Regions from separate parts of the Paenibacillus sp. FSL P4-0338 genome, predicted to be linked through region 3. Evidence: riboswitches for the same ligand, from Rfam matches in the RefSeq annotation. Region 3 holds a riboswitch; each other region holds the start of a gene.
What was found. Region 3 has a riboswitch for cyclic di-AMP ahead of MKZ07_RS07630 (alpha/beta fold hydrolase). Riboswitches for the same ligand answer to the same signal wherever they lie in the genome.
Positions count from the first base shown of each region.

Region 1: another riboswitch for cyclic di-AMP. It lies ahead of MKZ07_RS08245 (APC family permease); the one in region 3 lies ahead of MKZ07_RS07630 (alpha/beta fold hydrolase).
Region 2: another riboswitch for cyclic di-AMP. It lies ahead of MKZ07_RS33375 (C40 family peptidase); the one in region 3 lies ahead of MKZ07_RS07630 (alpha/beta fold hydrolase).
Region 4: another riboswitch for cyclic di-AMP. It lies ahead of MKZ07_RS26290 (hypothetical protein); the one in region 3 lies ahead of MKZ07_RS07630 (alpha/beta fold hydrolase).

Region 1 covers NZ_JBBOCG010000001.1:1,890,662-1,898,640, forward strand. The annotation lists gene murB (UDP-N-acetylmuramate dehydrogenase) at 1-518, opposite strand, end outside; gene MKZ07_RS08235 ((2Fe-2S)-binding protein) at 687-1,496, opposite strand; gene MKZ07_RS08240 (ABC transporter ATP-binding protein) at 1,506-2,312, opposite strand; gene MKZ07_RS08245 (APC family permease) at 2,500-4,317, opposite strand; cyclic di-AMP (ydaO/yuaA leader) riboswitch at 4,447-4,606, opposite strand; gene MKZ07_RS08250 (disulfide oxidoreductase) at 4,833-5,267, opposite strand; gene MKZ07_RS08255 (DsbA family protein) at 5,264-6,022, opposite strand; gene MKZ07_RS08260 (ATP-binding protein) at 6,115-7,979, opposite strand, start outside.
Region 2 covers NZ_JBBOCG010000003.1:14,952-22,930, forward strand. The annotation lists gene MKZ07_RS33365 (c-type cytochrome) at 1-165, opposite strand, end outside; gene MKZ07_RS33370 (GNAT family N-acetyltransferase) at 293-778, opposite strand; gene MKZ07_RS33375 (C40 family peptidase) at 1,051-1,542, opposite strand; cyclic di-AMP (ydaO/yuaA leader) riboswitch at 1,547-1,689, opposite strand; gene MKZ07_RS33380 (C40 family peptidase) at 2,077-2,505, opposite strand; cyclic di-AMP (ydaO/yuaA leader) riboswitch at 2,563-2,701, opposite strand; gene MKZ07_RS33385 (hypothetical protein) at 2,914-3,747, opposite strand; gene MKZ07_RS33390 (M1 family metallopeptidase) at 3,757-5,772, opposite strand; gene MKZ07_RS33395 (YwhD family protein) at 5,877-6,383, shown strand; gene MKZ07_RS33400 (AbrB/MazE/SpoVT family DNA-binding domain-containing protein) at 6,568-7,050, opposite strand; gene MKZ07_RS33405 (DNA-3-methyladenine glycosylase) at 7,318-7,979, opposite strand, start outside.
Region 3 covers NZ_JBBOCG010000001.1:1,765,720-1,773,698, reverse strand. The annotation lists gene MKZ07_RS07645 (arsenite methyltransferase) at 1-802, shown strand, start outside; partial or broken gene MKZ07_RS07640 (GNAT family N-acetyltransferase) at 814-936, shown strand; gene MKZ07_RS07635 (TrkH family potassium uptake protein) at 1,018-2,376, opposite strand; gene MKZ07_RS07630 (alpha/beta fold hydrolase) at 2,456-3,268, opposite strand; cyclic di-AMP (ydaO/yuaA leader) riboswitch at 3,276-3,408, opposite strand; gene mnhG (monovalent cation/H(+) antiporter subunit G) at 3,406-3,765, opposite strand; gene MKZ07_RS07620 (Na(+)/H(+) antiporter subunit F1) at 3,755-4,048, opposite strand; gene MKZ07_RS07615 (Na+/H+ antiporter subunit E) at 4,048-4,530, opposite strand; gene MKZ07_RS07610 (Na+/H+ antiporter subunit D) at 4,536-6,011, opposite strand; gene MKZ07_RS07605 (Na(+)/H(+) antiporter subunit C) at 6,008-6,340, opposite strand; gene MKZ07_RS07600 (Na+/H+ antiporter subunit A) at 6,331-7,979, opposite strand, start outside.
Region 4 covers NZ_JBBOCG010000002.1:512,188-520,166, forward strand. The annotation lists gene MKZ07_RS26280 (family 43 glycosylhydrolase) at 1-1,117, shown strand, start outside; gene MKZ07_RS26285 (hypothetical protein) at 1,136-1,333, shown strand; gene MKZ07_RS26290 (hypothetical protein) at 1,853-2,308, opposite strand; cyclic di-AMP (ydaO/yuaA leader) riboswitch at 2,443-2,612, opposite strand; gene MKZ07_RS26295 (WD40 repeat domain-containing protein) at 2,818-4,149, opposite strand; gene MKZ07_RS26300 (glutaredoxin family protein) at 4,256-4,498, opposite strand; gene ytxJ (bacillithiol system redox-active protein YtxJ) at 4,495-4,821, opposite strand; gene MKZ07_RS26310 (SDR family oxidoreductase) at 5,051-5,773, shown strand; gene MKZ07_RS26315 (ThuA domain-containing protein) at 5,823-6,458, shown strand; gene MKZ07_RS26320 (CHAD domain-containing protein) at 6,565-7,452, opposite strand; gene MKZ07_RS26325 (lipoate--protein ligase family protein) at 7,676-7,979, shown strand, end outside.

The sequences.
Region 1 (7,979 bases), 120 kb from region 3:
CATTCCAGCTGATCGCTGTGCAGGGTGAGGAGCTGGCCATTCTGATCGATCACAAGCGCACTGTGCAGGACATCCTTCACTTCACCGCCGTAGGCTCCGGCATTCATATACAGAGCCCCGCCTACCGTGCCGGGGATGCCGCAGGCGAATTCCAGACCGGTCAGCTCCTGCTCCAGCGCATAGCGCGAGACATCGATAATCTTCGCCCCGCACTGCGCATACAGCAGCCCGTCACGGATGCCCATCCCGGACAGATCCGAGGTCTGGAGCACGATGCCGCGGATGCCTCCGTCCCGGATAATGACATTGGAGCCGTTGCCGAGAATCGTAAGCGGGATCTGATGATCAAGGGCATAGGCAGAGATGATCTGGATCTCTTCATATGTAACCGGGGCAGCCAAGATATCCGCTTCGCCGCCCATGCGGGTATAGACCAGATCCTTAAGGCTCTCACGGCGCTTCAGCGAGCCTGCTGTTACTAGCGGCTGCAAATCCTCATATATGTTGTCAATATTCATTCTTCATACTCCTAACTCTATGAACAAGATAATGGTGGTGCTTATTGCCGGGCCATCACGGCTTCAGCAACCACAACTTTAACAACGAACAGGCTCCCTTGTCAATGACAGGAGCCTGTTAAGAAGCTGCATATAGCAATATTATGCTTCGAAATTCCCAATTATACCCTATTTGACAGCCGCCGTGCTCTCGGAACGGAATTCCTCCCGCCGTGCGGACCGTTCCTCCTCCTTCATCCGGGGACAGGTATAACACAGCCGCCCGCCCTCAGTCCTGTAATACATGCAGCAGCGGTTACGCATCTGAACCGTCTGCTGCGGGTCCGCGAGCGATTCGATTCTCCGCACCTTCACCTGGAACGGATTCCGCGGCATCCCGAATACGGCAGCAGGCAGCTCATCCTTCAGATAGGCGTAATCCTCCTCCAGCCGGCGTAGCTGGAGCGGATCTGTAAGCTCAGCAGCAAAGGCTTCCGCATAATAATTGAATTTGGTCGGCATCTGTCCCCAGATCTCCCCATGCGAAAGGCCGCTCACCTGTGAAGCCATGCGGATCAGCGGCACGGCTGTGCTCTGGTAGAAGCTGGTGAGCACCTCATTGCGCCAGGCCTTCCGTTCAGGCTCATCCGCAGGAGCTTGTCCCATCCCCCATTCACGAAGCGAGAAGGCAACACGGCAGTAGCCGTCTGCCGGAACGAGATGCAGCTGAAGGTTCCGTAAGCTGAAGTCCGGTACACATAGGTAGCCGGTCACGGAATACTGGACCGCGAGTGCAATAATGCTCAGATAACCACCGAAATACGCACCGGCCGCTTTATCGTCAAGCGCCTTCATCAGCGGCCGGTAAGCCTCCATGAAGGTCCTCATCCCCGCCTCTTCTGCCAGTTCTGCAGCGGCGAAGGAATACACGGCTCCTTCGGGTACCTTAGCATGGAGATCGAACTTGGAACTATATTCTTGCCTCAGGAATTCATTCATGTTCCTCTCCTACAGCCCGGCAACTTTGTACGCAGCCAGCTCGTAAGGCAGACAGAGCGGCACACCTGTACGCGGATCAGGCACAATATCCGCCTCAATGCCGAATACCTCACGCAGCACTGCCGGTGTCATTACCTCATTCGGAGCGCCTTCACTGATCACATTGCCGGATTTGATCGCTACCATATGCTGCGCGTAACGGGAGGCATGGTTCAAATCATGGACAACCATAATGATCGTCCGGCCTTCCTGCTCATTCAGCTTCTGCAGCAGCTGAAGCACCTCCAGCTGATGGGCCATATCCAGGAAAGTCGTCGGCTCATCAAGGAACAGAATCTCCGTCTGCTGTGCCAGCGCCATGGCGATCCAGGCCCGCTGCCGTTGTCCGCCGGAGAGCCGGTCAATCGGCCGGTCACGGAATTCATTCATGCCGGTCAATTCAATCGCCTCGGCAATAATGCTGCGGTCTTCAGGCGTCAGGCTGCCGAAGCCCTTCTGATGCGGATACCGACCGTACCCTACCAGCTCAGATACCGTTAACCCGTCCGGGGCAGTAGGATTCTGCGGCAGAATCGCCAACTGGCGGGCCACCTCTTTGGTGGACAGATTGTGAATAGACTTCCCGTCCAGCATGACATTGCCGCTCTTCGGCTTCATGATCCGGGCCATCGTCTTCAGAATCGTGGACTTCCCGGAGCCGTTCGCTCCGACGAGCGCCGTAATCTTCCCTGTCGGAAGCGACAGATTCAGCCCCTTTACAATCATTGTCTCCGCATATCCGATGCTCAGCTGCTCTGTATTTAAACGTTCCGACATGATAACACTCCTCGTATAAATGTAATGGAGCAAGGCTCCTCTATTATAAATATGGCTATGAAACAGACAAGCTCAATTATTGCTTATAGATTGATGATATTGATTCTCATTATCTCTGTCAACTAAAACGTAAAAACGGCCGCCTCCGCATGAAGCAGAAACAGCCGTCTTTCTATAATCTTCTATATTATTTATGCAGATGGAAAGGAACCGTGGCGATGACAATATCCTTCTGATTCATCAGATAAGAGCGGATGAACAAGCTGGTCTGATTATGCAGCACCGCCTGCCACCAATGCTTGGTAACGAATTGCGGAATCAGGACGGTAATATGATCCGTTGAAGAGGTCTTCCATTCTACTGTATCGATGAATTTCACCAGCGGGCGGATAATACTGCGGTAGCGGGAGCGCAGTACGATCAGGCGTACTCCGGGGTTCCACTCCTCCCACTTCTGCTCCATCTTGTGAATCTCTTCTTCATCAAAGCCTACATATACAGCGACCACATTATCAGTCAATGACTTCGCATAGCTGATCGAATGTAGTACTGCGCGGGTCACACCGGCGACCGGAACGACTACGGTGCTTCCTTTGATACAAGGCTTATCGGTAGCGGGACAGATCCGCAGCTGATCGGCAATATTCATATAATGGCGGTGAATCCGGTGGAACACGATAATGACGACCGGCAGGAAGATGAAGGCCATCCACACGCTGGAGAATTTGGTGATAATGAAGATCATGGTGATCGTTAACGTGGTGAGCATCCCGACCGTATTCACGGCGAACTTGCTCTGCCAGCCTTGCGGCTTCGTTCTGTACCATTGGACCATCATGCCTAGCTGCGACAGCGTGAACGGAATGAATACCCCTACTGCATATAATGGAATGAGTCCTTCCGTATTCCCGTGAAATGCAGCTACGAGCACTGCCGACATGACGCCGAGGAAAATAATGCCGTTGGAGAAGCCAAGCCGGTCGCCGCGCACCATGAAGGCATGGGGCAGATATTTGTCTTTGGCGAACATGAACGCCAGCAGCGGGAAGGCCGAGTACGCCGTATTGGCTGCCAGGAACAGGATAACCGCCGTAATCCCCTGAATGAAGAAGTACAGCCCGCCACGGCCGAAGGTAGACTCGGTAATCTGTGAGACCACGGTGGCCTTCTCATCGGGCATGATGCCGTACCAGTAAGCCAGCAGCGTAATGCCTGTGAACATAGCTCCGAGAATGAGGCCCATGAGCATCAGCGTTTTGGCTGCATTTTTCTCCGCCGGCGCTTTGAAGTTAGGAATGGCATTGGAGACCGCCTCTACCCCGGTTAGGGCCGAACAACCGGAGCTGAATGCCTTCAGCAGCAGGAACATACTGACATTGGAGACTGCCGTACCAATCTCAGGAACGTGTGCATGAGCCCCGCCGGTTGCATATTTGAAGATCCCTGCGATAATCAGCACGAAGATGGAGACGACGAACAGATAGACCGGGATGGCGATGAACGAAGCCGATTCGGTCACCCCGCGCAGATTAACAATCGTTAAGAGTACGATAACAGATACCGCTATGAGGACACTATGATTATGCAGATTTGGAAAAGCTGAAGTGATCGCGTCCGTCCCCGCCGAGGCGCTTACCGCCACCGTCAGAATGTAATCCACCAGCAGCGAGCCGCCGGCCAGAAGCCCAGTATGCACTCCAAGATTGGTTTTGGCTACAATATAAGCTCCTCCGCCCTGCGGATAAGCGAATATCGTCTGCCGATAGGACAGAATCAGAATAGCCAGCAAGCCCAGTACGGCTAATGCAATTGGCAAGGAGTACCAGATGGCGGTGAACCCGGCGGCCACCAGTACGATTAGAATTTGTTCTGTTCCGTAGGCTACAGACGAGAGCGCATCAGAAGACAGGACAGCCAGTGCTTTCACCTTGGATAACTTTTCATGATCGAGTTCGTTCGACTTCATCGGACGCCCGATCAATAGTCGTTTTACCTTGCTTACCATTGTAGTAACAGTTCCTCTCTTGGTTAAGTTGAAAATGGGGTTTCCCTGCGCTGTTTTCATAAGTGGATTTCATAAATGCAGGCACCAAAATAAGCATACGGAAATGATCCGCATGCCTAATGTGCATGGTCATTATCCCACTAGTGGCTTACGAGGTTAGCTGGCGGATTCGGACTGTGGTAGCCCTACGGTTACAGCCCTTGCGGCCTGCTCCGATTCACCCCTTTTGGCCTTGGCCAAAGTGTGGTTCCCCCGTTTTTCCTTCCGGAAAATTCAGCGCATATTCAACTTCTCACAAGGACTAATATTAAGCTACAATACGTCTTCCGTAAAGCGTGGAAACAAATGAAAAAAGAATGAAAAGCACTCAAAACAACCAAATTCATCATCCGGTATGTCTTGATCTTTCATTCTCTTTCATTATCCCTTTAACACGTGATTTTACAGGGTTTTTGTATATTATTTTTCGCTAAAATTAAGGGGATTCTCTTCTCTTCCTTCTGCCCGTCAGCTTCTTACTCTGCAGGCTCCTCTTTCCGTCCTGTCCAGAGCAGAATGGAGATTAAGACAAAGGCTATAAGTGCAAGCAGAGGGATCGTAACAAATCCGAACCAATTCAGATAATCCTTGTTGCACGGTACGCCGATGGTGCAGGGAAGCACCTTGCTGAGCGCCGGAATTTTCTGCTCTGCATAATGATAAATAGAGATACAGCCGCCGATCAGACTAAGGGGAAGCACATAAGGAATGATCCGCTTGTCCGCCCGGTAGGTGGCGATCCCCAGCAAGAACAGCTGCGGGTACATGAAGATCCGCTGGAACCAGCACAGCTTGCACGGCTCGTAATGCAGGACCTCACTGAGATACAGGCTTCCCGCTACAGCCACCACACAGACGAACCAGGCCAAGTAGAGACAATTTCGCCGGCAGAAGGCAGAGAAGGCTGTCATTGGGCAGCTCCCGCTGCTGCTGTAGCTGCTTGAATCTGAGCGTCAATCTCCTCCATATTGAAAGGCTCCTTCACCTTGATGCCGTTCACGAACAAGGAAGGTGTATTCGTTACGCCCGCATCCGTGCCAAGCTGAATATCCCGGTCCAGCTCCTTCGCATAGGTGCGGTCGTCAATATCCTTGCGCAGCAGGTCATAATCGACCGGCAGCTCCAGCTGCTTGGCGAGACTCACCATGAAGTCAGGCGTAGCCCACTCCTTGTCTTCATTCCCCTGGTTGGCATAGATCGCATCGAAGTATTTCCAGAACGCTTCCTGGTTCTGATGATACACCGATAGCGCTGCCAGGGAGGCCGTTCTGGAATCCTTGCCGATGAAGGCCAGATTCACGAAATAGAAGGCTGCTTTATTCTGATCTACATAACCCTGAACGATCTGCGGTTTGATCACACCGGTGAACTGGGCGCAAGCCGGACATTTGAAATCGCCGAATTCCACAATTTTAACCGGAGCATCCTCCTTGCCAAGCCGCATCATTTCGCTGTAATTGAAGGCAACCGGCTTACTGTCTGTACCGGCAGGAGAAGAGTCCTTCGAAGCAAGTATGAATAAGCCTACAAAAATAATAACGACGATAGCCACCGTACTCACGATCAGAATTCTCGTTTTCTGCTTCTGCTGTTCCTGCTCTGCCCTGCGCTTCTCCTGCTTGCTCATTTGGGGAGCCATGACATTGTTCTTTTTTGTTTTGCTCAAAGAGAGTTCCTTTCCGTCCTCAGGACTGTCGTGATAAAAGAATAGTTACTTTCAAATTATATAATGTTAACTCTCTTGTTGGCAATCGCTGCTTATACGGCTTCGTTCTCCTCTGCTGACTCCCCGCCCCCTGTATCCTTGCCGAAGAATACCTCCGGGGAATGCTCCTGCGACTGCAGCTTAATTCTGAAGAAGAATTGTGTACCGCCTCCCTCTGCCGGTTCTGCCCAGATCTCTCCTTGCATCAGGTCTACAAGCTTCTTGCAGATCGCAAGGCCCAGACCCGTTCCGGGGTATTTGCGGGTATGCGACGCGTCCACCTGCGAGAAGGACTGGAAGAGCAGCTGCAGCTTATCCGGGGAGATGCCAATGCCGGTGTCGCGCACCATGAATTGCAGCGCCTGAGCGGTCTCCCTGACGCCATAGGACTCCACCTTAACCGTTACCGTGCCGGATGGCGTGAATTTCACCGCATTGCCGATCAGATTGATCAGAATCTGGCGGATACGCGCAGCATCCCCGGTGAACTTGTCGGGAAGCCCCTCTTCGATCACAAGCTCCAGGGATAACGGCTTGTCTTGCGTGCTCACCACGAACAGATCCATACAGCCCTGGAGAAGCGCCTTCAGCCCGAATGTATCCTTGGTCAACGAGAGACTATCCGCCTCCAGCCGGGAGATATCGAGAATATCGCTCATCACATGCAGCAGAGCGTGGCTGCTTGTACTCTGAAGCCGCAGGAGCTCCAGATGCTCGGGATTGCTGATATCCTCGGCCAGCAGCTGGTTGACACCGATAATGCCGTTCAGCGGTGTGCGAATCTCATGGCTCATGGTGGCAAGGAACTCGCTCTTCATCGTCACAGCACTCTCCGCGGCATCCCTGGCCTCCAGCAGCTCATACTGATACTTCATAAGGGCTGTCACATCCTCGGCCACAATATAGACCCACTGCTCCGTATGATGCAGCAAAGGAAAGACGGTGACACTGCAAATCAGCTGCTCCCCGCCTTTGCTCCGGACCTTCAGCTCAAGCTTAGAGGACTGGCCCCGTGACGCACGTGTTACGGCATCCCGAACAGCCGCTTCATCCCGTTCGCTGTACAGTATCGCCTTATAATTCCCCAGTTCCTCTCTGCTATATCCGGTAATGTCCCGCAGAGCAGGATTAGCACTGATAATCTTCTTGCGTGCAGGATCAATACAGATCACCATATCAGGGTTATGCTCAAACAGCGCAGTATACCGCTGCTCATTAAAAGCTGCTGACTGGAGTATCCGCTGCCGGTCCCTGTACAGCAGAGCAAGGACGATCGACACAATGAACAGGAAAGAGCCGCAGAGAATCATTCCCAGTATGGAATCCTGCAAATAGAGCACTTGTCCGGCAGCACTGGTCTGTTCTCTTATCGGGAATGAAGCGCCCGCCATGGCAGCGTAATGGATGCCTGTGAACGCGCCGGTCAGGGTCAGGACAAGCAGCAGTTTTTTGAAGCTGAACATATTGTAGGCCTGCTCCAGCCACTTCGGATCATAGGATGCGGTGACCACCGGGACGATCAGGGCGAACAACACCGCCAGTGTAATAGAGAAGGCGCCTTGCTCATACGTTGCCGTAAGTCTCATCGACAGAATGCCGCTGAAATGCATAATCAGGATGCCGCTGCTGAACAAGAGGCCGCCCAGAGCCAGATAGACCCTGCTGCGGGTGTGCGGGTTATTCAGCATAACTAACAGCATATAAGAAGCTGCGATGGGGATCACTAGAGAGAACGCCAGCAGAGGCAGATTATACGATACCGGAACGCCCATTTCCATTGCCCGCATCCCGATGAAATGCATGCTCCACAGGCCTGTGCCAAGCACCAGCGAGATGAGTAGAATGAACCGGGAGCTCCGCTGGCCGCGAAGCAGGCGTTCCGTCAGATCGAGCGCCGTGAAGCAGGAGAGAAAGGCTA
Region 2 (7,979 bases), on a different contig from region 3:
ATTGGCCTTCACTGTAGCTTCTGCGCCAGCAGCGTCCAGCACAACCTCCGGCATGGTCGGCTTGTTCTGCTCCGCCACCTCGGATTTACCGGGTAAGGTAAACATTAAGATTACTGCAAAGGCACAGGCGGCAAAAAACAAACCGCTCATGATCCATTTCTGCATCTGCATCCGTCCCTCCATGTAAGCTGCTGACTCCATTATAGCGGATGGTGAAGCGTTATCATAGTATTTGTGTCAAAAAAATGAACACAAACGATCCATTTTTTTGCAAATCAATCTGTCTCCAGTGCTATTCCTCATAGACCATGCAATAAAAAGGCTTATTGCCGGTCGGGGTGCGGCGTTCATAGGTATCCGTTATAGTGAATCCGCATTTCTGGTAAGCGCGGATGGCGCGCTGGTTCCAGGTCAGCACCTCCAGGTCGATCTCACGCTCCGGGTATCGCGCCCGTGCTGCCTGCACAATAGCCTTCATGAACAGATGCCCCATTCCATGGCCGCACAGCTCGGGCCGCATTCCGACACCAAGCCGGACTACCCCCTCCATCGGAAAGAGCTGGGCGAAGCCGCACAGATCCCCCTGTCCGTTCACTACAGATACATATTGCTCACTGCGAAGCTGCGGGTCTCCGAACTCCACGCCCAGCGCCTGCATCTGCTCCCAGGACATCCAGCCGTAAATATTATACGGAGGCTTGTAGCTCCACTCACAGATCTCAGCGGCATGCTGCGGTTCCATAGGCACCACATAAAAGGTTAACGGGGAGCTAATCATTACGGGAGGCCTCCTTCCAGCCGAAACTGCTTTTAAAGGACGGAAAAGCCGTTTCCACTTGTTCTTCTATTAATTATATACAAAAACAGCCAGTTTCGACGCAAATTCCTTGCGGAAATGCAGAAACTTGACAAACGCCAATAATTATTTTCTGAAAGTACAGAATCGGTGTTTTACAAATATAGAGACGGGTAAGTAATTTTATAGACAAAAAAAAGCCCTTCTCCAAGATTTCGGCAAAAATCTTGGAAAAGAGCGTAGGTTACAAAGAATTATTGTACATCATCGTTGTCTTGGGAATCCGAAGCTACAGTCTTGTAGGCATCTGTACTCATGATTCGTTTGGCGCCAACGTAGCGGTTGACGTAATAGCTGTCACTCAGCGAACTGATGGTTACACCGCGTGAGGAAGAGGCATGGGCGAATTCGCCGTCACCAACATAGATACCTACATGGGATATGCCCTTACCGCTTGTATTGAAGAATACAAGATCGCCTGGTCTCATCTCGTCACGGGACACGTCAGTACCCATCTGGTACTGAGAGCCGGATTGATGGGGCAGGTTAATGCCGATCTTATCAAAAACATACATTGTAAATCCGGAGCAATCAAACCCGTTAGTTGATGTACCGCCGGATACGTATTTGGTTCCGATGGCTTTGTCGATCACTTTATCCATTTTGGAATCCGCGAAAGCGCTTCCTGCTCCGATTGTGAAGATAATGGACAAGCTTAGTACTGCGGCTGCTAGCTTCTTCTTCAAAAGTAAATACCCCTTCCAATGCCTACGAGGTTAGCTTAAGGGTTCGGTTGAAGGTCCCCTATGACCCCTCTTAGAATAGGAGGTCAATTCACCCAAAGTGGTTCCCCCGTTTCCCTAATTCATTAGGGAACTCGGCACGACTGTTGATTAGGATTAGCGGTTCATTCAATACATGACAAAACCTTTGTTAAAAGCGATTCAATAATTACAAAAATGTTACTAAAAGCTCACTGCGATAATTGTAACAAAGACTAAGGCGCTTGGCAATCACTTATAACATATTAATCCATCTTTTTTGCTGTTTTTTAGAGTTATAGCCCTTTCGAAAGACTCATATCTATGCGCCGGGGTTATTTAATATGATTTTTTCTTTGTTTTTGCAATAAAATGCTGTTTCAAGGCTGTGGATTCGGGTAAAAGGTAGAATAAGGAAAAGGAAAAACCCGGAAATGATTACGGCAATAATCATCCCGGGCTCGTATAAGTTACATTTAGTTGTTAGAGGCTGAAATATTCGGGGTATGCTTCAAAGGTTCAATCGTAAGCGACAGCTTGGTAGGCTGTTGTGCTCATTACTCTTTTGGCGCCAACGTAGCGGTTGGCCCAGTAAGACTGGCTCATCGAACTGATGGTTACACCACGTGAACTGGAGGACTGTGCGAACTTCCCGTTTCCAACATAAATACCGACATGGGAAACTCCGTTACCCAGAGTATTGAAGAACACGAGATCTCCGGAGCGTAGATTGCTCTTGGATATTGTTGTTCCAACTTTGTACTGTGCTTTGGATGTACGGGGCAAGGTAAGCCCGACATTCTTGAACACATACTTGGTAAATCCGGAACAGTCGAAGCCGCTGGTGGTTGTGCCCCCGGTTTTATACGACGTTCCAATGGTTTTTGAAATCACAGTATCCATTTTGGAATCTGCGAAGGCACTGCCCGCTCCGAGTGTGAATACCATCACAAGACCCAGCGCCGCTGCGGTGCATTTTTTCTTGAAATTCTGTCTAATCAAAAGATGTACTCCTTCCAGGGCCTGCGAGGTTAGCTTAAGGATTCGGTAGAAGGTTCCCCTATGACCCCTCTAAAGCGAGATCAATTCACCCAAAATATGGTTCCCCCACTTCCCGGTGCAGGGAATTCGGCGTTTTATGCACCAGAACAGTGACTTATCGGCATTGATTAAATTGCAATAGATACGGAAGATTCTGTTTGAAAGATTACAACTTTGTTACTAGTGGTACAGGCATCATTGTATCAGACGATTTACCCTTTTGCAAATGCTTTTGTCCTTCTCTTCAAGCAAAAAAGAGTCCTGCTCCCTGATGAGGGGCTGTGACTCTTTTTAGTATGCCGCTGTAGCAGCTTATTATTGTGGAAATGATTTACTGGACCAGAGGTGGTACTGGGCAGCGATTCCCCACATATTGAACAGCGTGGAGGGCAGCGGAGCTGCCTGGCGGAGCATAAGTGCCGGCAATCCGGGATAGAACAGAGCAGAGGCGCTACAGAGCAGAATTACGGCCAGGCTTCCCGCCCCCAGAATGACGGAAATACCGATCGAAGGCATCAACACCTTCAGGCAGATTAGCAGCGAGGAGAACATGCCGGTACCTGCGGTATAGCCGAATTGCATATAGAGCAGAAGCTTGCGGACAAGGAATAGATAGAGCAGCCAGCCCAGCACACAGGGCACAAGCTTGAGCAGGAGCTGAACATCGAGAACGCCGCTGAGCAGATGACGGTACATGCGTGGAAGCAGCCAATAGAGCGGCAGGAGGGTTAGTGCCCATTCGGCCAGGCTGAACGCCAGCACCGGCAGCCCATATTTTCTCATTCCCGGGAAAAAGAACAGTCCCCGCGCTCCGTCGCGCTCCTGATGAAGCTCGTGCAGCAGCCCTGCACGGATAAAGGGAGTCAGCAGCAGCCTTAGCACTGTCAGCGCCAGCAGCATCCACAGCCAGTGCTGGACGGCGGGGTCGGTGCGCAGCGCAGTCTGCCCCTCGATATAATACAGCAGCCTGCCTATTCCGCTGCCGCCGGCATTCGCATCCGGGTAGCGTAGCAGGACGGGGACAACCGCACTTTTAATGAATTTGTACAGGAAATAACCCCAGAACAGCCGGTAGATAAATAGCAGAATCAATATATAGAACTGTTCTTTCATGCTGATCCAACCGCGGGCAATTGAACTTTTCACCATTCCTTCACCTCACCAGACAAGAGTTCCGAGCAGGGTTTCAAGCAGAGTAGATGCGCTAAGCGTCCAGCGGGAGAGTGTGCGCGGCTCAAGCTCCGCCATTTTGAAATTATTAAGATGCCTGCTCTCCAGCAGAATGGAATGCCCCGGATCGATCTCTGCGGAGACCAGCGGAGCTTTATACGCTAACTCAAAGGAGGTAGCCTTACCCTCGTCATTCCAGTATTGCTGCACAGTGTACCCGTCTGCGAAGGTGAATTTCACGGGAACATCAGGGTACAGGCTGCCCTTATTGCTTACATCGACCACAGCGTTATAGCGGATCCCCCCGCCGTCGCCGTTGTCCCGTCCGACCGTGAGCCTGATATCATCAACTGCGAAGTCGGGTGCACCCCCGCTATAGACAAAACGCTCAAAATAAGTCTGCCAGGATTGCTTGGTCACTTTCTCCACAACCTTTTGGAAGTCGGCGGTGGACGGATGCTGGAAGCGGTATTTGCGGGCATAGGCGGCGAGGATGGCGTCCATATTCTTGGTTCCGGCGATGCGTTCCATATCCTTCAGCACCAGCTTGCCCCGGATATACACATTGCGCGTGTAGGCATCATCACCAGTGTATTTCCAGGTCTCCAGCGTAAGAGGCTGTGAAGAGGAGACCAGGCTGGACTGAAGCGGCAGGCTTGAGACCACGCCGTATTCCTGTTCCATTAGCCGGTCTTCAGCATAAGAGGTGAAGCTCTCATCAAGCCAGGCTTCTTCGAATTCATTACTGGCCACCAGGCCGTAGAAATACTGGTGCCCGATCTCGTGGATGATCGTGCGCTCCAGGGAGGTGCCCGGTGAAGTGTCCGTGGCGCCGAAGGCGGTAATCAGGGTTGGGTATTCCATTCCTCCGGCCCCGTTGCCGGACTCTGGCGGGACAACAATGGATAAAGTGGAATACGGATAAGGGCCGTACCACTTGCTGAATGCCGTCAGTGCCGCCTCGACCGCCTGGAAGTAACGCTCCTGGAGATGCTTATGCAGCGGGTCCAGATAGAGCTTAATCTTCACCCCGGGCACCTGCGGCGCGGAGAAGGCCTTCTCGGCAACCACGAAATCAGGCGATGCGGCCCAGGCGAAGTCGTGGACGTCATCTGCATAGAACTGATAGATCTTGCGGCCCTGTACAACTTTGGCGTCTCTCACCGGAAACCCGGTTGCGGCGACCTTATACTCGGGCGGGACAGAAATGGATACATTGTAGATCCCAAAATCACTGTAGAACTCGGAGTTGCCGTGATATTGATGCAGGTTCCAGCCTTCTTCCTTGAGTCCTCTTCTGCCGGCAGGCTCGTAGACGCTAAGCTTCGGAAACCACTGGCCGGCCATCACGAAGTCGTCAGCGGTTCCCATCCGGGCGAAAATTTTCGGCAGCTTAACCTCGAATTTAAGCCTTACCGTCACGCTCTCACCGCCGTTCACCGGCTGAGGCAGATGGACTTTGAGCAGTGTTCTGTCATTGACATTGCCGTCGTCCGGCTGCACATACTGTGTGCGCTGCATTAGCGAGACGCCCTCAGAGGTCCGCAAATCTGTCAGTGTAATGCTCCCGTAACCTCCTGCAGGCATGGTGTCACCGCGAAGCGTACCCCCGGACTCCTTCATGAAGGTGGTACCGGCGGATGCGAATGCATTGGGATACAGATGAAAGTAGAGCTCCTGGACCGGCTTTGCGCCTGGATGGGTCCAGGTCAGCGTCTCGGAGGCGACTAGGGTCTCCGCACCCGGCAGGAGCTCCACATCCATGTGATATTCAACCACGCGCTGGCTTAAAGCCTCTGTCTCCGACGTGTAGATCGTATCTGAAAGATCGGACTGCACGGGCTGCTGCCGGGGGATAATGGCGGGGGACTTGGCCTCTTTTGGAACAGAGGCAGTCCATACGGCAGGGCTATGCCCTGACAGAAACCATATTCCGCCTCCAAGCAAGGTGAGGACAGCCAGGACTGCGAAGATGAGGGTATACCTTAATGAATGTGGCTTCATACTATGATTCCTCCCGTGACAAGCATCTACGGGATGTATATGTTTGCAATCGCCGCATTATTAGCTAAAATTAAATAATTAGTGAATGGAAAGGATGTGCACATGTGGATAACGTACAACCGGAGGGCAAAAAACAAATTGCCTTGAATATTGTGAACGCCAGAGCTAAGCATAAAGGCTTCGGTGCAGGCTCGATTGATCTGAACAATGTATCGCCTGTCATTATTGATCAGGGCATCGCCGTTATCGATATCGGTGCCATGCATGCCAAGAGCAAAGTGGAGAAGGGAATCAAGTTCTCTATGAACCGTGAGGATGTTCCGGCGGGAAGACAGGTATGGGTCGTATGGGTCGCCGTTGACCGTACCCCGGAGGGACAGTTCTACGGCGGAATTACCGCCTGCGAGATGTGGATTGACACCGAGGCGCGCCGCGGTTGGAAGATTCTTGCGGATCATGTCAATAAGCTGGATGCGGCCTTGAAGCGTAAGCTTATTCTGGATGGACTTGGAAGTGTTGAGCGGGCCGCGCTGAAGTCATTGCTGATGGCCCATAATGAAGAGTGGTGGGCTGCTTCGCCTGAGGAGCTGAAGGGGGCGCTGTCGGAATAATACTTGTAGTTCAAGTGGAAACGGCTTTGCCGTCCTTTTAAAGGACGGTACCGTTTCGGCGGGAAATAGAAGGATAATGTACAGCGTGAACATATAAATTCTTATATTTGAACAAAAATTAAGGCTTGGCCCCGTTAGGGGGCCAAGCCTTATCTGATGTCTAAGCAGGGATGAATGGATAACGTTACTGCGGATCTGCTCTGCCGGGAGTGTTCAGCTTGCGCTTGAGCTGGCTGACTCTGGCTTGGCTGATGCCGAGAACCTCGGCAAGCTCCTTCTGGTTGGCATAAGGATGATCTTCGATCGCTTTCATTAGACGCAGACTCATTTCTTCGGTCTTACTTCTCCGTACCCCGCGGGCTGGCTCGGGCTGCTCTTCTGCTGAACTTGGGGAGGCATGGATGGGTTCTGATCCGCGTTCGGGGTCACTAAGCTCCTTCAGACAGGTGTTGCAAATGAACTGATCCTTATAGTAGGTAACATGATCAAGACTCCTGCAAAAGGTGCATTCTGTGGAGGTGTACTTTCGGAGGACGATTATATCCTCATCCAGTATAAAAAATTCAATAGGATCCCCAATGTCAATATTACGTGTCATGCGGATTTCTACGGGAACCACAATTCTTCCGAGACTGTCTAAGCTTCGGATCATGCCTGTATCTTTCATCCCATGTCCCTCATTTACATCTTTATATTTTTTGTAGATATATATGATTATAGCAGTAATTGTAAGTTAAGAGAACGGGGGAAGCGTATACAAATAGGGGGATTTATTGTCATTTTATAGGAGTGTTTATCATTTTTTGGCGCCTGAGGATGCGGAGATCAAAAATAGAAGAAAAACCTCTCCGCCTGGGAAGTCCCAAGGGAGAGGCTGATTAGGGTTCTCTTATTAATACCCAATATACCACAGCCGAAACAGCGGTATAGGCCTTTAGACCAGCCTGTGGGGCTGTGCCTGCGGATCGCTGGCCGAGACATAAGGATTAGCCCGCAGATAGAAGCGCCAGGGGCGCCCGGCATACTCTTCTGCATAAGGAATATTGATGCGCGGGGCCTGGACAATATCCAGGGATTCCGGGTCTTCCCCCTGCTCGATGCTCAGCGGGCCTTCCGGCAGATCGAACCTGGAAAAGTTAAGGCTCTTGTCAATCCGCAGCGCCCGGCACAGCTTGCCCGGCCCGCCGGAGAGGTCCGAGGGCTTCCTGACGGCAACCCCCCTGTATGCTGCCATAAGCTCGGCATCCCTCTCCGTAAGCGGCTCTACTGCCCGGATCAGAACGGCATGCGGCTCGTCCTGTGCGGCAGTTACGACATTTAGGCAATGGTACATACCGTAGATCAGGTATACATACACTGCGCCTCCTGCGCTGAACATGACCTCCGTCCGGGCGGTCCGGCGGCTGCCGTAAGCGTGGCTGCCCTTATCCTCAGCACCTCCGTAGCTCTCTGTCTCCACAATGCGGCAGCGGATGTCCCCGTCTTCCGTGCGGCGGACCAGATGCTGGCCAAGAAGACGCGGCGCTGCTTCAACTGCCGGGAGCTTGTAGAGCTCAGGCTGCAGCAGCTGTGGCGCGCCCGGTTCAAGGCCGGCGG
Region 3 (7,979 bases):
ACTTACGAATGACCAAATCCGCCAAAATGTACGGGGACGTTATCAAACCATTGCTGTACAAAAGGCCGAACCTGCCTCCTCCTGCTGCTCCTCTGCTGACAGCTGCTGTGACAGCCCAACTGATTATGATGCCATATCTGCTAAAATGGGATATTCTAGTGAGGATCTGGCCGCAGCTCCTGAAGGCGCAAATTTAGGTCTTGGTTGCGGTAATCCCCAGGCTATTGCTGAGCTGAAGCCTGGTGAACATGTTATGGATCTCGGGAGCGGCGGCGGGTTCGATTGCTTCCTCGCTTCCCGGCAGGTAGGTGAACAAGGCCATGTTATCGGTGTAGATATGACTCCTGAGATGATTAGCCGGGCAAGAGATAATGCCATTAAAGGTAAGTTTAATAATACCGAATTCAGGTTGGGAGAAATTGAACATCTTCCGGCGGCCGACAACTCGGTTAATGTCATAATCTCCAACTGTGTGATTAACCTCTCGCCTGATAAGCAGCAAGTATTCCGTGAAGCCTATCGCGTTCTTATGCCCGGAGGGCGTCTGGCCATCTCTGATATTGTAACTACAGCTGAGCTACCCCCCGAAATCAAAAATGACCTGGGCGAATTATATTCGGGTTGTATCTCCGGGGCCTCTTTCATTTCTGATCTGGAGATGATGCTTCAGGAAAGCGGCTTTACTGAGATCCATATTGAGCCCAAAGACGAATCCAGAACATTTATCAAAGATTGGGTTCCCGGTGCGAACGTTGAGCAATACATCGTCTCTGCTGTGATTAAAGCGAGAAAACAATCTTAAGGAGATGATCTAATGAGAGTGGTCAAGGGTTGTATCGGAAGATGGGCTACCGGCAGGTGGGTCTATTGGAGAAGCAGGGGATTATAGACAAAACGTTTATTGATGTGATGATTATGGAGAAGCTTCTACTATAAAAATGAAGATAAAAAAGGAGAAGTTCTACCCGTAAACGGAAGAACTTCTCCTTTTAATCAGTTCCAACTACTCCCTACTTACTAACCAATCAGCAACTTGTCCTCTGGGTAACGGTACTTCTGTTTAACACTTTTTTGTGCCAAGGCAAAGGCTAAGGTTAAAGGGCCCAGTCTCCCAATATACATTATAACTATGATGATACATTTACCAATCGGTGACAGATCAGGGGTTAAGCCCATGGACATGCCCACGGTTCCAAAGGCTGATGTAGCTTCAAATAAAAGAGCAAGAATATCCGTATGGCGGGTATATTCAGTAATTGTTAATAAAAAGGTTGCTCCAAGAACAAGGCCTAAGGAGATGGTCATTACAGCCAATGATCTGAAAATAAGATCTTGAGGTATCCGTTTTTTTAGCAGCTGCACATCAGCATTCCCCTTGATGGTTGAGAAGATGCTTAATATGAGTACCGCAAAGGTGGTCGTCTTGATCCCCCCGCCTGTCGAGCCTGATGAAGCTCCTATGAACATCAGAAAGATCATAAAGAACTGGGACGCCGGTAACATCGCACCAATATCAATGGAGTTGAACCCCGCTGTGCGGGTAACCACTCCCTGGAAATATCCACCCCAGATTCTTTCCCCCCATGTGAGTGTACCAAATGTTCTGGTATTAAAAAGCTCAAACACAAATATGACCAGAAACCCTGCAAAACAAAGCACTCCTGAAGTGATTAGCACGATTTTTGTGTGAAAAGACAGAGCCTTCCAGCTTCTCTTGCGGTATAGATCCAGAATCACAATAAATCCAATTCCACCAATGATAAATAAAAATGAAATGACAATATTGACTAACGGATCACCGACATACCGGCTCAGACTATCCGACCATAATGAAAAACCTGCGTTATTAAAGGCCGAGATGGAATGGAAAATTCCATAATATAAGGCTTTGGCAACACCCAGGTCATTTGCCCACCGGACGGTCAACAACAATGCCCCAAGAGTTTCGAAGATAAATGAGATCAGCACAATGCTTAGTGATAACCGGACGACCCCTTGTGTTTCAATGGAGTTCGAAGATTGTTGGATGAGTAAACGCTCCTTCAGCCCAATCTTCTTCCCCAGAATTACGGCAATTAGAACACTGAACGTCATGAATCCTAATCCTCCGATTTGAATGAGGAGCAGGATAATGATTTGTCCAAAGTTGGAGAAGTCGGTTCCTGTATCCAGCACCACCAGTCCAGTGACACACACAGCTGAAGTTGAGGTAAACAATGCATTTAGCCATCCCACACTAGTTCCGGTGGATGAAGATACCGGTAAGGACAACATAATTGTCCCCAGAATGATGGTTACAGCAAAACCTAAAAGAATAATTCTTGATGAGGTTAGACTGAGTTTTCGAGTAAACCAAAGGTACCTTTTTTTAAACATATCACTGGCTCCTGTAATGATTCTTTTCGTAAATAAACAGCGCTGCGTCACCTTCAAGGCTGTGTGTCCAGTGAGAGCATCAGCCAGGTAGCTCTTGTTGAAAACACTGTTGGTCCTTTAGATAATCGAGCAAAAGCCGGTTAAATAATTGCGGTTGACATAGGTGACTAGGATACATGGCATTCTCGATGATCGCTAAATGAGCTTTGGGATACTTAGCCGCTGTTTTTTTAACTTGCTCTAACACCCGCTCATTGTGATTACCTGACACGATCAGCACCGGAATTTGCAGCCGCAGCGCAAACCCGTAACCGTCCGAATACTTCAACGCCATGCGTTGCTTAATCCATTCTGTCGTCCGTTTATGCATAAGCTCTTTTCTCAAGATATGGTAAGCCAAGAGCCACCGGTGATAGGTGATACGTAAAGGCTTGATAAACATTTCAGCAGGGAGATAATGAGAAATCCAGGCACAGAACTGCAACGCTTCTTTCAACTTACTTCCACTAGCAGAGTAATCACCTTGAAAATAACTATCCACCAAAATCATGGTAATCACCCGCTCAGGGAACAGATAGGCGAACTTCTGGGCAAGTATAGCTCCAGTGGAGCAGGCTACAATTACAATCTTTTCTACATCCAGTTTATCTAATAATGCCTTTAGATCCTCAACTTGAGTGTCTAAGATCCGGCCAATCTCAACATTCATCTTCCCCGACAGCCCGTTTCCTCTTAGATCATAGACAATTACTTTCGCGCGCTTACTGAAATATTCCGCCTGTGGTTCAAAAAGATGGTGGGAGGTCGAATAATCATGGATAAAAACGATGGGCAGACCGCTACCCGATATCTCATAATACAAGGTTGTTCCGTTGACATCAACAATAGGCACTGCAGGATTCCCCTCTCATGAACGCTTACGGGGTTAGCTGACGGATTCGGACCTGAGTAGCCCTACTCGATATTCTCGAGATTCACCCCGGAACTTTTGGTTCCCCCGTTTCCTTTACAGGAATTCAGCGGCAAATATCATTTCTCAGATTGCTCCTTACTTCTTTCCGTATGGGTAAGCAGATCGTCTTGTATGCTGTTTTTCCACAAGGGAACGCCCGAACGGTAGGCCGCCCGGCCATTTAGATGGCCTGCGACCGGTGAAGTGATGAATACAAAAAGAATCGCCAGCAGCAGCTTGACACTGATCTCTCCATCTTTGAACCAAAAGTAAAGGAAGCCGCCGCCCAATAAACATAACACCCCGAACGTTGCACTTTTGGTGGCCGCATGTGAACGCAGATAGACATCGGGCAGCCGGATCAGACCAAAGGCACTAATGCCGCAAAAAATGGCGCCCAGCACTACTAGAATCGAGCTAAACAACTCACCTGTCATGCAGTTCCCCTCCTTCTTCCACAACAACCCCACGTTCGATATACCTTGCGAGTGCAGTGGTTCCAATAAACGTCAGAATACCGATAACCAGAATTACCTCAAGAAAATTGCGGGTATCCAGCAGCATACTAATGACAGTAATCATAGCCAGTACATGAATGCCTATCGTATCTAGGGCCGCCACCCTATCCGAACGGGTAGGTCCTTTCAGAAGCCGGTACAGGCACGCGAGTATGGCCATTCCCAGAATGGTCAATGCGGTAGTTAATAGTACGGAGACCATCAGCGGGTCACCTCCATGATCACTTGTTCGAAATTCCCCCGGATCTGCTTCACCATTTCCTCAGCATCTTTGATGTCAATAGCATGAATATATAAGGTCTTCCCATCCCTTGACACGTCGAGAGTTAGCGTGCCAGGAGTCAGACATATCAGACAAGACAACAGTGTAACTTCCCAGGCTGAGGTTAAGGCTGTCTCATAGGCGAATATTCCAGGGCGGATCGCCAGCTTCGGACGAAGAATATGATAAATCACCACAAAGTTCGAGATGGTCAATTCGCGGATAAAGATCAGCAGCAGCTTGAATATGGACCATAGACGTTTTAAATAAAATGGCTGGGCCTGGGGCTTGGATCTTCTGAATAACAGCAGCATCCCTATGCCGAGCAGAAACCCGATAAGAAAAGTGGCGCCGGAGCTGCTATTATTGATTGCCATCCACAATAAAGCAACTAACAGATTAAACAAGAATTGTAGAGTCATTATATCTACTCCTTCAGTATGGCTTGAATGTATTCCGCAGGTGAAGCCAGAACCTCTCCGGCCTGTGCTACATAGGCATATAGAGCATCTGCTCCAATACCCATTGCAATGACAAGCACAATCAGTGCAGCGGCGACAGCAGAAGCTCTCTTCAGGTTCACAGCAGGCAGTTCTCTCTCAGGTTCATTTCCCCAGAAGGCCAGCCTGAACATCTTGATTAAGGAATACAGCACCATAAAGCTTGAGCCGAGACCGATAAGAGACAGTGTCAGCATACCGGCATCCAAAGCTCCGCGGATGATCAGCAGCTTTCCGGCAAAACCGCTCAGCGGCGGAATCCCCACCAGAGCAAGGGTCAATATAAAGAACATCCAGCCCAGGAGCGGGTATTTCTTAATCATGCCTCCCATTCCACTCAAACGATCTGTTCCTGCTGCGGAGATGATTAATCCGCCCAGTATAAACAGGAGCCCTTTAGCCAGCATATCGTGAAGCAGATAGAAGATGACTCCGTTCAGCGAATCCCCGGTACCTGCAGCAAGCCCGAAAGCCACAAATCCGACACTAATAATGACATTATAATTAAGAATCCGAGGGATATCCTTGTAGGCCACTGCCCCTATGCTGCCCAGAATCATGGTTGCCGCAGCCATCCAGGCGATCAAACTATGCGTGAGACTGGTATCATTCACAAACATCAGGGTGAACGTGCGGATAATGGCATATAGTCCTACTTTGGTAAGAAGAGCACCAAATAGTGCCCTGATCGCCGAAGGCGGTGCGCCGTACGATCCCGGGAGCCAATAGAACAGGAACAGCCCCGCTTTTAAGGAGAAGACGATTAAAAAAAGCACAGCAATTACGTTCAATATACCGCCTTGCCCCGCTTCAGCAATACGCTGTGACAAATGCGCCATATTCAGCGTCCCTACTGCCGCATACAGATACGCTACAGCTGCTACAAACAACGTTGACGACACAATATTGATCAGCAGGTATTTCGCTGTCTCCCGTAACTGCAGCTTGGTCCCTCCAAGGGAGATAAGGGCATATGAAGAAATCAGCATCACCTCAAAGAAGACGAACAAGTTGAAAATATCTCCCGTAAGGAAAGAGCCGTATACCCCGACCAGCAAAAAATGAAAGAAAGTATAATAATAATACCGCTCCCTCTGCTCTCCAATGCTGCTGAAGGAATAGAGCAATATGGCGAAGCTTACGATGGAAGCCATCATCACCATTAGTAAAGCGAACATATCTCCAACAAATACAATCCCGTAAGGGGGGACCCACCCTCCCATTTGTAAGGTCATAATGCCATCAGCATGTACACGTGTAACCAGCAAGGCTGTACTAAGGATAGTAAGGATACCGCTAACTACGCTAATCCCCCGCTGAAGGCGTATCTGCTCTTTGAATAGAATCAGAATCACCGCTGTACATAACGGAATCAGAATAGGCAGAACCAGAAGGTTATTCATTCTTTGACCTCCTTGATACTGTCGATTTCATCCGTACCTAAGGCCTGATAAGAGCGGTAAGCAAGCACGAAATAGAAGGCAGTTACGCCGAAGCTGATCACGATAGAGGTCAGGATCAGAGCCTGCGGCAGCGGATCGACATAAGTCTCCTCATTACCCAGCACAGGAGCTGCCCCCCGCTTGAGTCCGGCCATGGTCAGAAGCAGCAGATGTACACCATGCGTCAGTAAGGAGGTTCCCAGGACAACCCGCAGGAGGATTTTGGACAAAATCAGGTACACCCCTATAGTAAACAGAATGCCTATTGCTATCGCCATTACTAGTTCCATCTTTTATCCCCTCCAATCGTTAAAATAATGTTCATCGCAACTCCTACCACTGCTAAATAGACGCCTAAGTCAAATAGCACAGCTGTTGCCAGTTCGACATCTCCAAGGATAGGAAGATGGAAGTGTCCGAAGGAATGACTCAGAAAAGGGACACCAAAGAGAAATGAGCCTGAAGCTGTAAGAATAGCCAGCATGAGCCCTGCTGCCGTGAGCAGGCGGTAGTTTACAGGAAACACTTTACGAATCTGATCCATGCCAAAAGCGATGGTTATCAGTATAAGCGCTGCGGAAGTCATCAATGCGCCAATGAAGCCTCCCCCCGGATGATTATGACCTGCAAAGAACAGATACAGGGAGAAGATCAGAATGATGATGACAATTCCTTTGGACATCGTCTGCAGAATCACATCATTACTGCGCAGAGGTACAGCCAGCTGCGGATCAATTCGCTTAGGCTCCTCTTTCATTCTCAGATGGACAAGGGCATAAATGCCCAGCGAAGCGATACCAAGCACCATGATCTCAAATAAAGTATCGAATCCGCGGAAGTCTACAAGAATGACGTTAACTACATTTTTTCCGCCTGCCAGAGCGTAGCTTTCTTGTAAGAAGTACTCGGAGATGGACGCGAACGGACTACTGCCCATTGCTGCCAGAGCGACCAGCGTCACTGTTACACCCACACCAAGCGAGATGATCAGGTTAGGCAGCTTGAAGCGCATGTTCTCCTTCTGCTTCTTCAGCTTCGGCAAGTACCGGAAACAGAGCAGGAACAGGATGACGGACACGGTCTCAATAATCATCTGGGTCAGCGCAAGATCAGGTGCCCGGAAAAGGACAAACAGCAGCGTCACCATGTACCCGACACCGCCGGTGAACAGGATGGCATTGACCCGTGATTTGGCAAAAGGAACAGCAAAGGCTGCCAGCAGCATCGTTACAATAACGGCCCATTCATAGAAGGATAAGTCCGCATACTGTTTCATGCCAAAGCTGATCCCGGGTTCCCGGAGGAGAACACTAAGCACAGCCACGATCAAAAAGCTGAAGATATACAGTAAATAATGGCGGTTAGAGCCGGTCATATAGGCATCTGTCAAACGCGCGGACCCCCGTTCCAGTAGACGGAGCGACGCATCATACACCCGGTTAAGCGTATTCCGCCCCCTGGCTTCACGGTCCAGCACCCGCAGCCGGGTATAGCTTTTGAACAGGAGAATTCCGGCTGCTACAACACCAAATGTCATGAAGATCTCGGGTGTCCAGCCATGCCAGAAATGAATAGAAGTCTCAAAGCTCTCCCCCGGAGAGAGCATCCCCGTGTGTATGGAGGCCATTGCCGGCTCAATCAGCGTGACCGAGACCAGATCCGGGAAAAAGGCAAACACCAGTGTGAAAGAAATCAGAATGACGGGTGCCAGCAAGAGTCCTAGTGGAGCTTCATGCGGCGTTTTGTCCAGTTTGTCTGAATGCAGCTTGCCGCCGAAGGTCTTAAATACAAGAATCATACTATATACAAAAGTAAATACACTCGCAATCCAGGCAATGACAGGAAAGAGCTGCAGCCAGAATCCAGAATTCAGAATATCGAACTCGCGGATATTCAGTACCGCAGTGAAGAACATCTCTTTGCTGAGAA
Region 4 (7,979 bases), on a different contig from region 3:
ATTCACCAGCCGCGGCTGTGCTGAAGCACCGCAGATCTATAAATATAGAGATATGTACTATCTACTATTAGCTGCTGGCGGAACGGGATATGCTCATGGTGTTGAGCTGGGACGTGCGGAGAATATTTTTGGCCCCTATGAACCGCATCCGTCGGGAGAGCCCATTATCACCTCCTCGCCGCGCCATCTATTCTCACTGGGTAATCCAGATGCCGGGCATTTTGAGATGTATAATCCAGGCTCAATCATGCAAAAAGCAGGTCACGGCTCATTAGTTCAAACCCAAACAGGCGAATGGTACATTGCCCATCTAATGTCACGGCCTGTGGAAGGAACGCTTTTAAACCCATTAGGCCGTGAAACCTCGATCCAAAAAATGCATTGGACAGTAGACGGCTGGCTGGAAATGAAGGATGGATCGAATGTAGCCAAAATGGAAGTTGAGGGGTTAACAGGTGTTGAATTAGAGGGGGACAGGCTCTCTCATGATGTATTCGATGATTTTAACCAGGAGCACTATGATATTCATTTTCTGACTCCATACCGGGACCAGCAAGCGGCATGGGTGAATACGGTTGAACGTCCGGGCTACTTGCGCATTCATGGAGAGAATTCTTTCTTCTCGCAGATTAATCCGGCGATGTTGGCTACGCGTGCAACCTCCCTTCATTATGAAGTTCAAACCAAGGTGGAATTTCATCCCGATCATTATTCGGAAACGGCGGGGATGGGGCTATACTATGATTCGAATAATTGGCTGTATGTTCACTTGACCCACTCCGAATCAGAGGGCACCGTTCTATCTGTGCTGCAGGCCAAGCTGGGGGAACGTATTGAATTGGTCCACAATTACATTCCAGTCCCTGAAGACACAGCGGAGCTCAAGCTGATCTATCATTCAGGCATCGCGAGTATCCTTTACCGCTTCGGGGATAACGGAGATTGGCAAGCTTTTGCAGAGAATATCGATGCTCTCTATCTGTCGGATGAAGGCGTGAACGGGGAGCCGGGGGAGATTGGCGGATTTACAGGCTTGTTCAATTTCATCGGCTCCGTGGATGCCCACCAGCATGACTCCTACGCTGATTTTGAGTACTATAGAGTTAAGAATTACTAACAGGAGTGGTGAATGGTTGTGAAGAAAAGTAGACAAACCCCCGTGCTGGTCGCGGTCTCTATCCTGCTCATTATTGTCAGCAGCCTGATCCCCTCGGCTCAGTCGGCTTGGCTGGGGGCGTTACAGACTCTTATGCTGGGAGCCGGATTGCTCGGCTGCTGTATGGCTTTTTGGCGGTTTGCCAAGGGCGGTAAGGGTGGTAAGGGCAAGAGCTGAGTTCTATGTACTGAACGGTTGGCGAAGACAGGATCGATGCATCGGATGGTTGAGCTATGTAAGGTGAGCCAAGCACTGTATGGATGCTGGTGCTGAGAATCAAGGACTAAGTCGCGGCGGATGCTGCGGCTTTTTTTGATAGAATCTATATGTTTTGGGATCCCCGCAAAGTACCTGAGTCATTTATCGAAGCTAAAGCCCCACTTTGAGGGGGCATTTTGTTTTGTAGGGGGACCCAGAGGCCCTTATTTTGTGAAAAAGACCGATTCTCTCCCCTTTGCGGACAGAGAGGACGTTAAAGGGCTGTGTGGAGAGGGAAATGAGGCGGAATAGGTTAATTAAGCGCCTCTCAGTCCGCATGGCCTTCGGAATGGTCCCATTTGCCGAAATAGGGGATCTGTAGTCCGCATGGCTCACCATCCATCACCTTCTTCGACATCCGTACCCTAATCCCGCCACATCCAACTCGTTCCGCGGCTCTCATTCCTATAGCCCGCGTATCCCGCGTTATACCCAGTCTCATCCCGCCGAAGGACGATGGACCGCAGGCAAGGCAGAATGGGCGGCTGCCATCTGTTCGCGTATTCCTCTAAGCCGGGCCTTCAGCTCGGGGATGCTGCAATCCAGGATCTGGCTGATGTCGGGCAGGGGGAGCTGGATGCCGTACCATAAGGCACTGGCAACGTGATCGTCCCAATTAAGCAGGGTAGCAGCGCAGCGGCTATGATCCCGGGCGAGCACAGCACATTGGCGGATGCACTCTCTGTAGGCAGCCGCAGCAGCGCTGTCCCCTGAGAGGCTGCTCTTCAGCCATAGTGGATGGAGTGCCACGAAGGTGGCGGTGGTTGCTTGCTCGGCGCGGGCGCCTTTTTCCAGCAGAAGGCAGCTTAGCGCATAGACGGGACTGCTATATTGCCGGGTGTAGTGGTTGAATCCGGCAGCAGCAGCTGCCGTGGGCGATAAGGGGTCAGGCATGTGGTCACGTTCCTTTCTGAATCTATACTGTGCAATTCATTCCAGCGCGCAAAAAACCGCAGGCAGAGGAGGACCTCTGCCTGCGGTTGTGGATAACAGGCGTAAGACGCCTGGCACAAAAGCGTGGCGGATCAGGGCTCTCTCCTTACGCTTACGAGGTTAGCTGTCGGATTCGGACGGTGAGAGTCGCCCTACCTGCCGGAGACCTGCGCGTGGCATTCTCCTTCGGATTCACCCCAAGTCGGCCTGACGGCCGGATGGTTCCCCCGTTTTCCACATGACGGAAATTCAGCGTGCATGCATTGCTTGTTTTCATGAATGCATTCATTTGCTTTCAACACGAATCATACTCTTTTCGGAGGGGGTTTGTAAAAATGGAAAAGAGTGCTATTCGCCTTTTTTTCAGCAAATGGCTGAATGGCTGTGCATAGGGAAGCTAAAACACCTATATGTAGCAGATTATCTGCCATTTATCTCGCTCAAGCGCTGTTTTTTATTTTTGGCAGAGATCACCACCACAGCGGAACCTTCTGATTCTTCCAGGCAATGATCCGCTTCACCTCACGAACGGTTCCTGTTGTAATCTCATAGTCGCTGCGCTGCGCTGCATGAAGGTCCAGGAAGTGCAGCATCCCTCCATAAGTCCCAACAGCCAGCAGCGTCTCATCCGGATTGATAGCTAACCCTGAAATAGTGCTTCCGGCATAATAACGCCACAGCTCCCGCCCCTCTGCATCAATGAGCCTTAAGTAGCCATAAGCGTCGCCAATGACAACACCCTCTTTCAGCGCTGCCGCTGCATACACCCGGGCTTCCTCGTTAACAAGCGGATATTCCTGGTCTGCCGGGAGTTTTCCTGCTACCACATCTTCAAGGGGAACGGCAAGGGTAACGCCATTATAGAAGTGGCAGGCATTGAACCATACGCTATGCTGGTCCTTCGTAAATATAGTATAGTGCGGGTAACTGGATTCCGGATTGAATAAGTGAACCTGCCCTGAAGTTATGTCATATAAAAGATGATCACTGCCCTGGCTGCCATAGGAAATCCATCTTCCATCCGGAGAGACGGCACCATGCGGCATGTCAATTTCAATGTGCTCTATCTCATCTGCTTTATATTCTTCGAGATCAGGATGCAGCAGATTCACCTCCCAGGGCTTCTCCTCCGATTGCTGGACCAGGAAAATTCCCTGGCTCATAACAAGCAATAACGCCCCGCCCCCGTTAAAAGGAATGACCTGCTCCAAGGGTAACGCCTGGTCCAGGCTGTCTATGTCCAAGACGGGAAAGTCCGGGTCCAGCGCTTGAATCGTTCCATTCAGCTCACGCCATGAGAGGGTTGCTACAACTGTGCCCTGAAGTGTGCTGTTCATGGATTGCATAATGGTAATCCCCTGAGTTCCGGCGAGCGCATAGAACTGATTATCAGGTGATGCCCCAACCAGGCTAAACTCGCCGAATACGGAAATAACATCCTTATGTACAACCACAACTGCATTCTTCTCCCAGGGGGTACCGGTGCTGAATACCACAGCATCATCACTGATGAAATGGATACCGCGAATCGCCTGCATCTCCTTCTGAAAGTGGCCGGAGAGCGGCCACGTTGCCGCCGGCAATTGCGCCCGCAGCTCAGCCATCTCACCGTGCTCATTAGCTCCTCGAATCATCTTATAGATTTTGGCGGCGAGGGTCCCGCGTGTATCCTCTGCGGGTTCATTTCCCGCTTTGTCCCAGCCTTCAGTCAGTCCTTTATGTACGAATTGGTTAACGTCGCTCGCATAACGCTGCCCTTCTTCACGCCATTTGGCAGCCTGCTCATTTTGTAGCCAGTTCAATTGATCAGTCCTCCTGTTCCAGATATATATAAATATACATATTTTACATCAATGAATCGCAAAAAAAGGTGCTGCTCCTGTTGAGAGAACAGCACCTTTGTGTATATTACAGAACAGCAGCATCCATAAGCTCTTGAAGCCCAGGAAGATTGAAGCCCTTGACTGCCCGGTCCCCGGATACAGTGACTGGAATGCCCATGAAGCCCAGCTTCTCCACTTCCTCCTGATAGACCGAGCTTGTCATCACATCCCGCACCTCGAAGGGAATGCCTTTGCTCTCCAGCAACTGCTTGACCTGATTGCATTCGCTGCAGCCGGAGGTCGAATAGACAATTACGTTCGCGCTCATTGCTCCACTGCTTCCTTTATCGCTTTTTGGGTAATCTTCCAGTGTGAGGTATTCCAGCGGACTTCGCTGTCCTCCAGCAGGAAGATTTGCGGGGATTCATGCTTGATTCCGAAATCCTCAGCAATCTGATTGGAGACAGGACGGTCTTCGATCACATGGACAACGGCTGCAGGAGTATCTGAATGCTGTGCATAGGCCTGGAATTCTTCGTTGGCCTTGGCGCTGATCGGACAGGTGGTGCTGTGCTTGAAGAGCAGTTTTTTGCCAGGCTGCCCGATATATTGCTCTAGTTCTTCCTTAGTGTGAATTTGTTGAATAGACATCGGAGGATCACCTTCCTGGGTAAGAGTTAATGAAACCTGTTGTCAACAATTGTGTTGTTAACAACTATTAATCATGATTGTAACATAGTTCAAAATTAAAGCAAAAGTAAAGTTCTGCATAGCCCGGCCCCTCCCTTGAAGGATGTTGTTAACGGCCCGAGGCCATGCTAATGTGAGAGGGATGAATCTAGGCTCGGTGCATAATCATGCAGATATGAGGGGGGAGCTCATGAAAAGGGTTGCTTGTGTTACCGGTGCTGACCGTGGACTGGGATTGTGTCTCGTTCGATCTCTTTTGGAGAGTAAGTACATGGTGTTTGCCGGACAGTATTTGCCGGACCCTGCGGCATTGGAAGCTTTGAAAGCGCAATACCCGGATAGCCTGAGACTGGTCCCTCTTGATATCGGCAATGCAGGGAGCGTAAAGGAGGCTGCACGGAGTATTGCCGGGAGTACAGGGCACCTTGATATGATTATCAATAACGCGGGGATTATCCACCGGTCGGATGATGCAACGGTGCTCGTGGATATGGATGATGAAGCGATGGCGGAGATTTATAACGTGAACACGCTTGGTGCGCTGAGAGTGAGCAATGCATTGATGGGCTTACTGCTGCAAGGCCGCCAGCGTCTGGTGATTAATATCTCGTCGGAGGCCGGAAGCATCGGACGGAACAAGCGGATCAATATGTATGGCTATTGTATGTCCAAGGCCGCACTTAATATGCAGTCTTCGCTGCTGCACAATCATCTGCGTGCGATGGGCGGACAAGTGATGGTCTTCCATCCCGGCTGGCTGCAGACCTATATGAACGGGGAGAAGGATGCGAAGGCGCCTGTAACTCCTGAAGAATCGGCAGGCAAGATTATGACAATCGTTCATAACCATAAGATGTATTTGGCTGAAGAACCGGCTTTTATCGATCTGGACGGCAATCTCTGGCCCTGGTGACACGAACATTCAGGACAGGCTATCTTGGCAAAAGAGAGGTGTGTACATCATGTCTTCATACAAAGCACTGGCGTTCGGCAGCTATACTGAAGTGAAGTACCATCCCTTCGAGGGAGTAGACCGTGAACTGGAGCAGCTCCTTGAGCCCGAGTTCCATGTGGTCTCCACGGAGGATTACGGACGGATGAACCGGGCAGAGCTGGCAGAATGCAGACTGGTGATCTCCTATACGGAGTTCTCCGAGGAGCAATTACCCACTGCGCAGAGCGGGGCCCTGCTTGCTTATGTGGCTGGCGGCGGCGGGCTGCTTGTCGTGCACAACGGCATATCCCTGCAGCGTAATCAGGAGCTTGGGGCGATGCTTGGTGCCCGGTTCACCCATCATCCGGCGTTCACAGCGCTGCAGATGAAGGTGACTGCGCCGGAGCACCCGATTATGGAGGGGATATCTGATTTTGTTATAGAGGATGAGCCTTATTATTTCGAGCAGCATCCCCACTTCGGGACAACGGTGCTGGCCGAATATCCGCATGACGGAGCGATGAGACCGGCGGCATGGTGCCATGCCTTCGGTGAAGGCCGGGTGGTCTATCTGATGCCTGGGCATCATCTGCCTTCCTTCTCCTCAGAGCAGCTGCGCCGGATGATCCGCAGAGGCGGATTGTGGGCTGCCGGAATGCTGTAATACGTGACGCTTATGATAAAAGGCAGGATACCGCTTGGATAACATGCGGTGTCCTGCCTTTGTGTAAGAAATGGGATGATCAGCTATGATGCCCTATTTCGGGGGCTTAAGCATCAGCAACAGGGACGACCTCGTTCTGATGAAGAGCTTCCAGTACCTCTGCCCGCAGCGTATCGGTGAAGGCGGCCCAGACCTTTTTGCCGACATCCAGCTCTTCGCGCCCAATCGATTGCAGCGTCTCAAGCCATACCCGCTTGTCATTAATGAGTCCGAGCTGGTCCTGAATGTCCTTATAGAAGGCTTCATGGGCATGGAATTTCTGATTTAGCGCAAAAGCAGCCGCATTTGCCGTATAACGCAGTTCCTTGGCGGCGATCCGCAGCTCATGCAGAGCTTCGAAGGCTTCCTGCGATTCGGCTGCCGGACCCTTGAATAGGGTCTTACAGGATTTTTTCTTCTGTTCAAAGGCGACTTCAAGCTCGCGCATGGCTACATTGGCGTCTTTTTTGGCAGCGAGGGGTTCTAGGCCTGTCTTAATAAAAGGTGTCCACAGCGCTTCGAGCGCGTGGCCGGACAGCTTGGGCAGTGCCTTCTTCAGCTTCTTGCGGGCAGCCTTCCGTGTATCCTTCTGGTGTTCGATTACCGCCTTCAGCAGCTTGGCAGTCTTCTTATCGCCCGCCGCCTCCGCCGCCTTGCGCCGGTCCTCAAAAGACCCGATCAGCACATCTGCATCACGGACTCTGCCGAGCTTCTTCTGGGCCTGCTTGAAGCTTGTATACAATTCTGCCGTTGCAGTATGGCCCGGATCAAGAATGGACAACAGCGTCAGCAGCTTGCGGCTATTGACTCTGGCCTGATGAATATCCTCATCGTTGAACCCTTTGCGTGCATCCTTGCTGTAGTCCTGAAAATTAATATACAGCTTGTGCATGGCCTGTTCCCATTGCCTGGATTTACTAAGTTGCCTGTCCTTTGCCTGTGGTTCGGTTGTCATGCAGCATCACTCCTAGAGGTTGTGTATAGCATGAGCTTATGCGCGGATCTTATGGCTGGTATATTCTTCTGTACTACATTAAGGATAACGGGTTCGCTCCGCCATTTCAAATCTGTAAGGGGATACATTGCCGATTGTACGGTGCGAGTAGAGATCGGTTACAATGTGAATAGTTAACGGAGTTAAGATTAGCGCAGTCTTATAGATAGAAAGGGGAATCAGCATGCGGAGTGAACCTTATGATGTACTGGAGAGCGGGGCGGCGGGAAGGCTGCCGGAGCAGATGATCCTCTTCACACATACCGGCGGTGAAGCAGGGGAAGAGAGAGAAGAGGCATCTGCGGAGGATATGCTGATTCCGTTCGCTTTTGAAGAGGTGCTGTGCCGTGATGTCGGGGCCGGGAGAGTCCCGCCGGTGCTGCATCTCTGGAGCCACCCCGGCGGAGTCGCGCTGGGGCTGCGGGACAGCAAGCTGCCCCGCGCAGCAGAGGCGATGCAGGCGCTGGAGCAGCAGGGCATCCGTACGG